One region of the Ochrobactrum quorumnocens genome, then DNA from elsewhere that is predicted to be linked to it. Evidence: predicted binding sites of a transcription regulator. Region 1 holds the regulator's gene; the other holds the start of a gene.
The links. Region 1 encodes LexA, which represses DNA repair genes until DNA is damaged. Its sites were predicted from a motif close to TGTTCNNNNTGTGTTCNG; they were not measured.

Region 1 (4,214 bases):
GAAAACCGCACGGCATCGCCGCGCGGGATTCTGTCAAGAATACTAGCGCCGACGATCGCCACAGCTGCGACATCAATTGTAGCGGGTGTGGCCAGCGGGATATTTGCCGCTTACCATTTCAACAATACCGCCCCTTTGGGGCTTGTTGGCAATGTACTAGCCTTGCCGGTTATTTCGATACTGGTGATGCCATTTGCAGTCTTGAGTCTATTGTTGATGCCCCTGCAACTCGATTGGCTGCCATTACAGGTCATGGGGTTTGGCGTTCTACTTGTGCGACATATTGCGGAATTCGTCGCCAGCCTATCGCCCGATGGCAATCCCGGTGTCATGCCAGTCATCACGCTCATTCTCTGGACAGTTGCGCTTTTGATTGCTGTTGTTTTCACAACTCGGCTGCGGTTACTGGCGCTTCCATTCGTTGTGTTGGGACTGATCGCATTCATTCGGACGCCGATGCCTGATGTTCTTGTCAGTGAAGATGCGAAGTTTGTGGCGGTGCGACTGTCGGATGGGAATTTTGCTGTTAATCGCAGCAGGCCACCGCAATTCACAGCACAGAACTGGCAGACAGCCTATCTGGTTGAAACGTTTGTTTCTCCGCACATAATGAAAAAACAGCCCGTTCCCGTTGATGAGAACGCTTTCCTTTGTGAGGACGGCCTCTGTACCATTCCCCTTCGGGACGGTCGAATGCTAGCCTATACCACCCAGGAAGACATGCGCGAGGTCGCCTGTAATGTGGGGGATATTGTTATTCTTGCTATTGCCGGAAAAAAACTAAGCTGTGAGCGGTCCAACGCGCTCGTGATCGGCAGGCAAGAATTAGCCCTCAAAGGAACTCTTGAAATAAGATTTGGACAAAAATTAAACGCAGACAAAGTGGCTCAGGCAAAGTTTTTGGGGCAAGAACCAGTCAGTGAGGGTGAGGCTTATCGTTTCGCGCCTGCTGTACCTCGGAATATCAGCGACTATGCGGACAAACTGAGCTTTTCAGTCGATGCACCTACAAGACCTTGGCATCTCTATCGACTTTATTCACGAGCGGCGCGCGGCTTGCCTGATCGTGAGTATCGGAAGAAAGCTGGAACAGAAAATGCAATCGGCTCTGATCTTCCGCAATAATTCCGGAGCGTTTCTTTGATTTAACAAAAAACGCTCTAAGTTTTTATCCTAGCGCATTTCCTGTTTAAGATGAATCGTTAGAAATTCGCCTAACTGTTTGTTTTTACGCATATCTTTATACCAAAACCGGTTCCAACTTTTGGGAGATATGCTCTAGTGCGCATCTTGTCCGAAAAATGCTTTACACATTTCAGGATGGGTAGATTCAATAGTTGAGAGCGTTCTTCGTGCGCCCAAGAGGGCGCACGGCGCTCTAGTAGCGTCGGATCAGTCCGATCAGCTTGCCCTGCACACGAACACGGTCAGGACCGAATATCCGCGTCTCATAGGCAGGGTTTGCAGCTTCGAGCGCAATGGACGCACCTTTGCGGCGGAAACGTTTCAGCGTCGCTTCTTCGTCATCCACCAGTGCAACGATGATTTCGCCTGGATTGGCTGTATCGCCGCGCTTGATGATGACAGTATCACCATCGAAAATTCCGGCTTCGATCATCGAGTCGCCCTTGACCTCAAGCGCGTAGTGTTCACCTGCGCCAATCATTTCTGGCGGAAGGCTGAGCGAATGGGTCTGATTCTGGATCGCCGAGATTGGTACACCAGCAGCGATACGACCCATCACAGGGATGGAAACCATGGTCGATACGTCGTCATTGGCTGTTGTCGGAGCAGGGCGCGCAGGCACGGGGGCAGGTGGCACCTTGCCCAGACTGCCTTCAATCACACTTGGCGCAAATTTCTTTTGCGAATTCAGTCCGGGAGCAATGGAATCTGGCAGACGGAGCACTTCCAATGCACGTGCACGATTTGGGAGTCTGCGGATAAAGCCACGTTCTTCCAAGGCCGTGATGAGGCGATGAATGCCCGATTTCGAGGCTAGATCGAGAGCCTCTTTCATCTCGTCAAAAGACGGAGGGATGCCCGTCTCTTTAAGACGTTCATGAATGAACAGCAGAAGCTCGTGCTGTTTACGGGTCAACATGCGCTACACCCTCCAGACCAGAATCAAATAAAAACAAAACCAGAACGAACACTATATGTTCCAGTCTTGTTCTGCAATGGTTTTAAAATGATTAACGGACTGGCGGAATTGGATAGGTTCGTTACAGCATCAATATCAAGCACGATTCACCGGTCGCTGCAGCTGGTGCATTTTCATCTCTGATTAGCAGCGCATTGGAGCGGACTAAGGCAGAAAGCATCGACGAATCCTGGAGAGGAAAAGGTGTTGCGATCAATGTTCCATCAGTGTCCTGTTCGACTGTTGCCCGAACAAAATCGCGCCGGTGATCATTAGAATTCATCGCCTGACCAAGCTTTGCGGGACGAATATCTGCGGTCAAATCCGTGCCGGATAGCTTGGCTACCAATGGACGTAGAAATACGAGGCCGCAAACGAGGCTAGAAACAGGGTTTCCCGGCAGGCCGATGACGTGCACTGTTTTGCCTGAAACTGTCTTGCGGCCATACATCAGCGGTTTGCCGGGTCGCATAGCAATTTTCCAGAAATCGAGATCAACACCGCTGTTTTTCAACGCGCCATGCACGTAATCACGATCACCTACTGATGCGCCACCGATAGTGACAAGGATATCGATGCCATCGTCGAGCACTTGGCTTATCGCTGATTCGATTTTGGCGGGGTCGTCAACGATGATGCCCATGTCTTCAGGCTTGCCACCTGCGCGACGCACGATCTCGGCTATTCCCACGCTATTGGAGGCCACAATTTGATCAGGTCCGGGAATTGTTCCGGGTGGGACGAGCTCGTCGCCTGTGGCGAGAATGGCAATTCGCGGCTGCTTGAAAACAGAAATCGTTGCATTGCCGCTCGCTGCAGCAAGAGATAGCGCCGGGGCGTCAAGTTCGCATCCAACTGGAAGAACAGTGTCGCCGGGTGCAAAGTCGAGGCCCGCACGCCGAATGTGGCGGCCTTTATCGAGCCCTTGTTGGATCGTCAGTTTGTCACCAGAACGCTCGGTGTCTTCTTGAATGACGATGCAGTCAGCGCCAACTGGCATAGGTGCACCGGTGAAAATACGCACAGCTTCACCAGCGGCAAGCTTGCCTTCAAATCTTTTTCCAGCGGCCGATTCGCCGATCACTGTAAGTTCAATCGGATATTCAACATTCTGAGGCGCGATGAGCGCATAGCCATCCATGGCGGAACAATCAAATGGCGGCTGGAGTAGTTTCGCAGCGACCTGCTCGGCAACAACACGGCCTCCGGCTGAAGCAAGTGGTATCTGCTCAAAACCATGCGGCTCAGCGGCGCTTAGGATGCGGGCAAGTGCTTCATCGACCGGGAGAAGGGACATAGGGTTTCCTCTCGTCTGAATGTTCAGGCTTTCCAGTCGCCTGACTTGCCGCCGCTTTTTGCCGAAACACGGATGTCGGTGATCTCCATATGGCGATCAACTGCTTTGGCCATGTCGTAAATGGTCAGGCAGGTGACGGAAACAGCAGTCAAGGCTTCCATCTCTACACCAGTGCGGCCTTTAAGCTTTGCAGTAGCACGAATACGCAGACCGGGAAGTGTCAGATCAGGCTGGATATCAACCGATACTTTTGTCAACATCAGAGGGTGGCAAAGCGGAATAAGATCTGACGTTTTCTTTGCGGCCATAATGCCAGCGAGCCGTGCGGCGCCGATAACGTCACCCTTGGCTGCATTGCCTTCCAGAATAAGCGCCAGCGTTTCCGGCTTCATCCTGACTGCGCCTTCTGCCGTGGCCTGACGTTCAGTCTCAAACTTGTCCCCAACATCGACCATATGGGCAGCGCCTGTCTGGTCGATATGGGTGAGCTTGGTCGCCATATCTCAGGCCTTGCCGGTCAGAAGTTCGCGGGTTGCGGTCGCAACATCATCTTTGCGCATCAGGCTTTCGCCGATGAGGAAGGTGCCGATATTCGATTTTTCGAGACGCAGGCAATCATCATGGGTGAAGATGCCGCTTTCGCCGACCAGCAGGCGATCCGAAGGAACCATCTTTGCGAGACGTTCGGAAACCGCGAGGTCGACTTCAAATGTGCGCAGGTTGCGATTGTTGACGCCGACGAGGCGCGAAGAGAGCTTGAGCGCGCGTTCTGTT
Region 2 (4,214 bases), 320 kb from region 1:
CAAAGGATCCCCATGCCTTGCAGCCTTCAGCATCACACCAATGCTCAAAAAGCTTTCCGGGCTTGGACACGCGACCGTTATCACCACCATAACCGCTCATGCTAAACCACCCACAAAGCCGCTCATTTCTTTAAGGCGCACCATGGATAGGCGCATCGGTCCATTGCAGCCCCGGCGTTTGCATACGGCCTTTTTCTCGATCTCATCTAGATAAAGTTGCGAGCGGTCTTTTTCTTGGCAGAGCATTGTTCGATCCGTATAGGCGAGGCGGTTACATTTGCGGCATATCAATTCGAGCTTCTGATCGTCTGCCAGATCGCCAACCTTGACTGTTGTTTTCCAGTTTCCCATTACCAGAAATCCTCGGCGCTAGGGATCCGCGTGTAGCTGATCTTGCCACCGACATGACCGCCTGCCGGTGGTTTCCATTCACCCATGCTGACAATCGTGCCGGAATATTTCGAGTTGAGTTTATCAACTGCCCCGTTGGCGCGTTCCCATTTCTGGCGCAGCTCGTCGTCATTATCGAGCAAATCAATCTGCCGCTCGTCGGCTGGTGACAGGTCGTAAAGTGTGACGCCAACCCGAAAGATCTCGACGCCTTTCGGAAAGTCTTTTCTGACGTTCTGCCAGAGTGCATGCAGGCCGGATAAAATGGCTTGATCATCATTGACGACAGAAAGGTGATGCTTGCCAAACCATGAGCCGTCACGGATCGACAGCCAGAGCCATAAGCCCCCGGCGTAATAGTTCTCTCTGCGCAGGCGACGGGCAGCTTTCGTGAGCAATAGGCGCGATATCTCATATGCGCCGTCAATCTTGCGAGCTTCGGGCGGTAGCACTCGACCGTGGCCGAACATGCCGCGCTGCTGCTCTGGCGCTTGGATGTCATATCCGTGCAGCGCATACCAAAGCCGCTCGCCATTCACGCTGTTCCAGATTTTGCGCATGTGTTTCGGTTGAAGCGCATAGAGCTGCTCGGTGCTGTAAACCCGATTTCGATAAAGCCGCTTTGCCATGCTCGACCCGATGCCGGGAATATCCTCCAGCTCGACCTTAAGCAATGGCGCGGGCATCGAGGCGGGCCGCCATATCGCAAGGCCGTTGCCATAGCTTCCGTGTCGCTTGCTTTCTTCTTTGCCAGCCTTGCAGGCGATCTTCGCCAGCTGGCGGTTGGCGGCAAAGCCGATTGAACTGGTGATGTATGGGCCGATGTTGTCAGCAATCGCAGCTTTTATCCTTGCTGCGAGCAATTCAGGATCTCGCTTTCCGCTGTCATCGAGAACGCATGTCAGTTCATCGATGCTCTTTGCGGTGTCGATGGCGATCACCGTTTCGATCTCGCAGAGCAGGGCGTTATGTGCTCGGCGGTAAAGGTCTGGCTTTTGCGGAACAAGTACAAGATCCGGACACACCCGCAATGCGTCCTTGATCGGCATCACGTTCTTGACGCCTTGCGCCTTAGCTTCTTTCGAGCATGCAATGACTGCTGTGCGGTTTGTGCCTTCAAATGGAACCACACCTATCGGCCTGCCGCGCAGGCGCTTGTCGCACTGCTGTTCGACTGATGCGAAAAAGCCGTCGAAATCGAGGTATAGCCGTTCAATCGCCTCCGGCAGACGCATTACAAACTCCAGAAAACAGGGCGAACGAAACCTGCCTCGCGCACAGGGGTGCACAGGAACATATTCCGCTCAATGTGGATATGTTCCTAAAATGTTCTCATTTGGAAAAAGAGTCAATCCGCGTTTTTACGGCTGTGGAAATACGGTTGATATCCATTGGATAACGCGTGGATAAAATCTTAGATTTGTGGGGCAGGCGATTTAAAAAACATAAACGAATCATATGGGGCATTTCTGTCCCACTTTTCTGCAAGTAGTTGATTTAACTCGTTTTCCGTAGAACCTCCGGGCCCACCATTTCTTCCAGAAGTTTGTTCTGTCGTTGCTGTCGGTATGGATGGCTATCAAGCCGTTGTCCTTGACGTGCTTAGTGAAGATAAAACACGCAGAAACAGCGTTTGCGACCTCTGCATTCCCGGTTTCAGAATATTTGAATAGTGTTGATCACAGCTCGTCCGATTTGTCGTTGAAGTGTCGAGCGGACGCGCTTTTTCATGCGCGAAGTTTATTCAGCCGCGACCTTTTTTCCTGTTCAACAAGTTTTTAGGAGTCTGTTAAGGAAATAGTAACGCAATGAAACAATTTTTTATGCCACGTGATTGGTGACATTATGGAGGTTTCAGGCAATGACTAAAAAGACAACCACTGTTGCGTTGGCGCTTGCAGGGTTGGTGGCGAGTTCTCTCGCGGCTTCGGCTAAAACGAGTCATATTGGTGAGTTCAGGGATTGGGGCGTTTATCAAAACACCCAGCTGCCCGGCAACAAATGCTATGCTTTGACCGTGCCGTCGAGTTTTCTTCCGGCAGGCGTTCGGCATGGCGATAATTTCATTATTCTTTCCAAGTCGGGTGCGAGCTATAGCCCGCAGCTTGTGATGGGGTATGATCTGAAAGCGGATAGCACCGTAAAGGTAATGGTTGACGGAGCGCAGTTTCCCTTCTTCAGCGAAGGAAACCGGGCATGGGCGCAGAACGTCGGTGATGAGGCACGCATCGTCAGCGCCATGCGGTCTGGCCGTACTGTCAATGTGCAAGCCACATCGGCACGTGGCACGCAAACCCGTTACACATTTTCGCTGATGGGATTGTCTGCATCGCTTCAGCGCGTTGATCGCTGCTGAGCGTAACAAACATGGAAAAATGAAGCCCCGCCATAGGGCAGGGCTTCATTCTGTCGGTCTGATTACGGGGCTTTTGTTAGGAAAGCCACTGCTGGTGTTTGTACCAGTCATCGATATCCGATTTTACACGGTCCTTAGCGATGCCGTAACGTTCCTGAATCTTGCCTTCCAACTGCTCGCGGCGGCCATTAATCTGGTCGAGATCATCATCGGTGAGCTTACCCCACTGTTCCTTGACCTTACCCTTAGCCTGCTTCCAATTGCCTTCTACGCGATTCCAGTCCATTGGATTTCCTCCGTTCTGGTTGTTGTGACTAGTTAACGCGCGGGATGCCGATTGGTTTCAGATTTTTTGGCCAGAATCAGTGCTCTTAATGGTCTAGGCCGGTTTTAGGCTTTGCTGAATGGCGCTTAAAGCCCGAGGAATTTGAAAGGTTTTGCGTCCTTGAAATCCTTGTTCACAACACCGGAAAAAATATTTCGCTGATCGGGACCAAGGTCGAGCTTCTGTACTTTTCCCTTATCGGCAGAGAAGTCTACCGTGTTCAGATCGACCCAGAAAACGTTAGGCGTCAGAGCCGACTCAAAGAAATAGAGCTTACGCTTTTGATCGGAAACAGTGCGCCAGCGTGTCGACGAGATGTTCGGTTCGTCTGGTGTTGTGATGCCGAACGGAACCGATGCGTTACGGATGACGCCGAAAACGCTAGCAAGCGCTTCAACAGGTTCTTCCGATTTTGGTACGGCATTCACATAGAAGGCGGCACGTGTGAAGCGATCAGATGCCCGGTTCGTACCCGGTAACATGACCGTTCCACCGATCTGCGACCAATAAGAGTGCAGCGCAAGCTGTTCGTCGAATGTCGGGGAATTGGTCATTACCTGATATTCACGGCTGTGATGGATGACCTGCTTTCCGTCAATATATTCGAAGATCGCACTATCGCCTGACGCATCCGATATTGACAGGTGAAGGGTCGCGAGCCGGTCCTGGCCGGGCACATTGTCTGTCACGATCGTGAATGGATTGGTGCTGAGTTCCTTGACCGCGTCGTCAACGGTGGCAAAGTTATCGAGTACATATTGTGCCCAGGCTGCAATGGAAAGGCCAGGGCCGGTTCCATCATATTTCGGATATTCGGATTCGACCAGCCACAGCACATTGGCAACGAGGCCAGCTTCGTTCATCCCATCGGTTGTCGAAATATCGTAGCCGGAGGAAATCACGCTGCCATATTTGGACGTCCACTTGATGGAATTGGGCCCAGCCTCGCCATTGCGGTCCATGCCGCGCGGGAAAATCCAGAGATTGGTGCCGACATCGACCTTCCAATCCATGGAACGCGCCGTTATCACCTGATCATTGGCTCCAAGATAAACCACCCGTGTGCAAGCTTCAGCGACGGGTGCAGCAAACATGCTGAATGCGACAAGTGCGCTCGTGCACGCGGCTGCAAAGGACTTCTTC

Region 2: CES85_RS16960 (Y-family DNA polymerase) is a predicted target of LexA. The motif match lies at 1,707-1,724, and genes of this name have one in related genera.

The regions. Positions count from the first base shown of each region.
Region 1 covers NZ_CP022604.1:1,218,243-1,222,456, reverse strand. The annotation lists partial or broken gene CES85_RS15375 (ComEC/Rec2 family competence protein) at 1-1,125, shown strand, start outside; gene lexA (transcriptional repressor LexA) at 1,379-2,104, opposite strand; gene CES85_RS15365 (molybdopterin molybdotransferase MoeA) at 2,226-3,440, opposite strand; gene moaC (cyclic pyranopterin monophosphate synthase MoaC) at 3,464-3,940, opposite strand; gene trpC (indole-3-glycerol phosphate synthase TrpC) at 3,944-4,214, opposite strand, start outside.
Region 2 covers NZ_CP022604.1:1,541,579-1,545,792, reverse strand. The annotation lists gene CES85_RS16970 (hypothetical protein) at 1-100, opposite strand, end outside; gene CES85_RS16965 (hypothetical protein) at 97-351, opposite strand; gene CES85_RS16960 (Y-family DNA polymerase) at 351-1,625, opposite strand; gene CES85_RS16955 (invasion associated locus B family protein) at 2,252-2,746, shown strand; gene CES85_RS16950 (CsbD family protein) at 2,823-3,032, opposite strand; gene CES85_RS16945 (linear amide C-N hydrolase) at 3,158-4,214, opposite strand, start outside.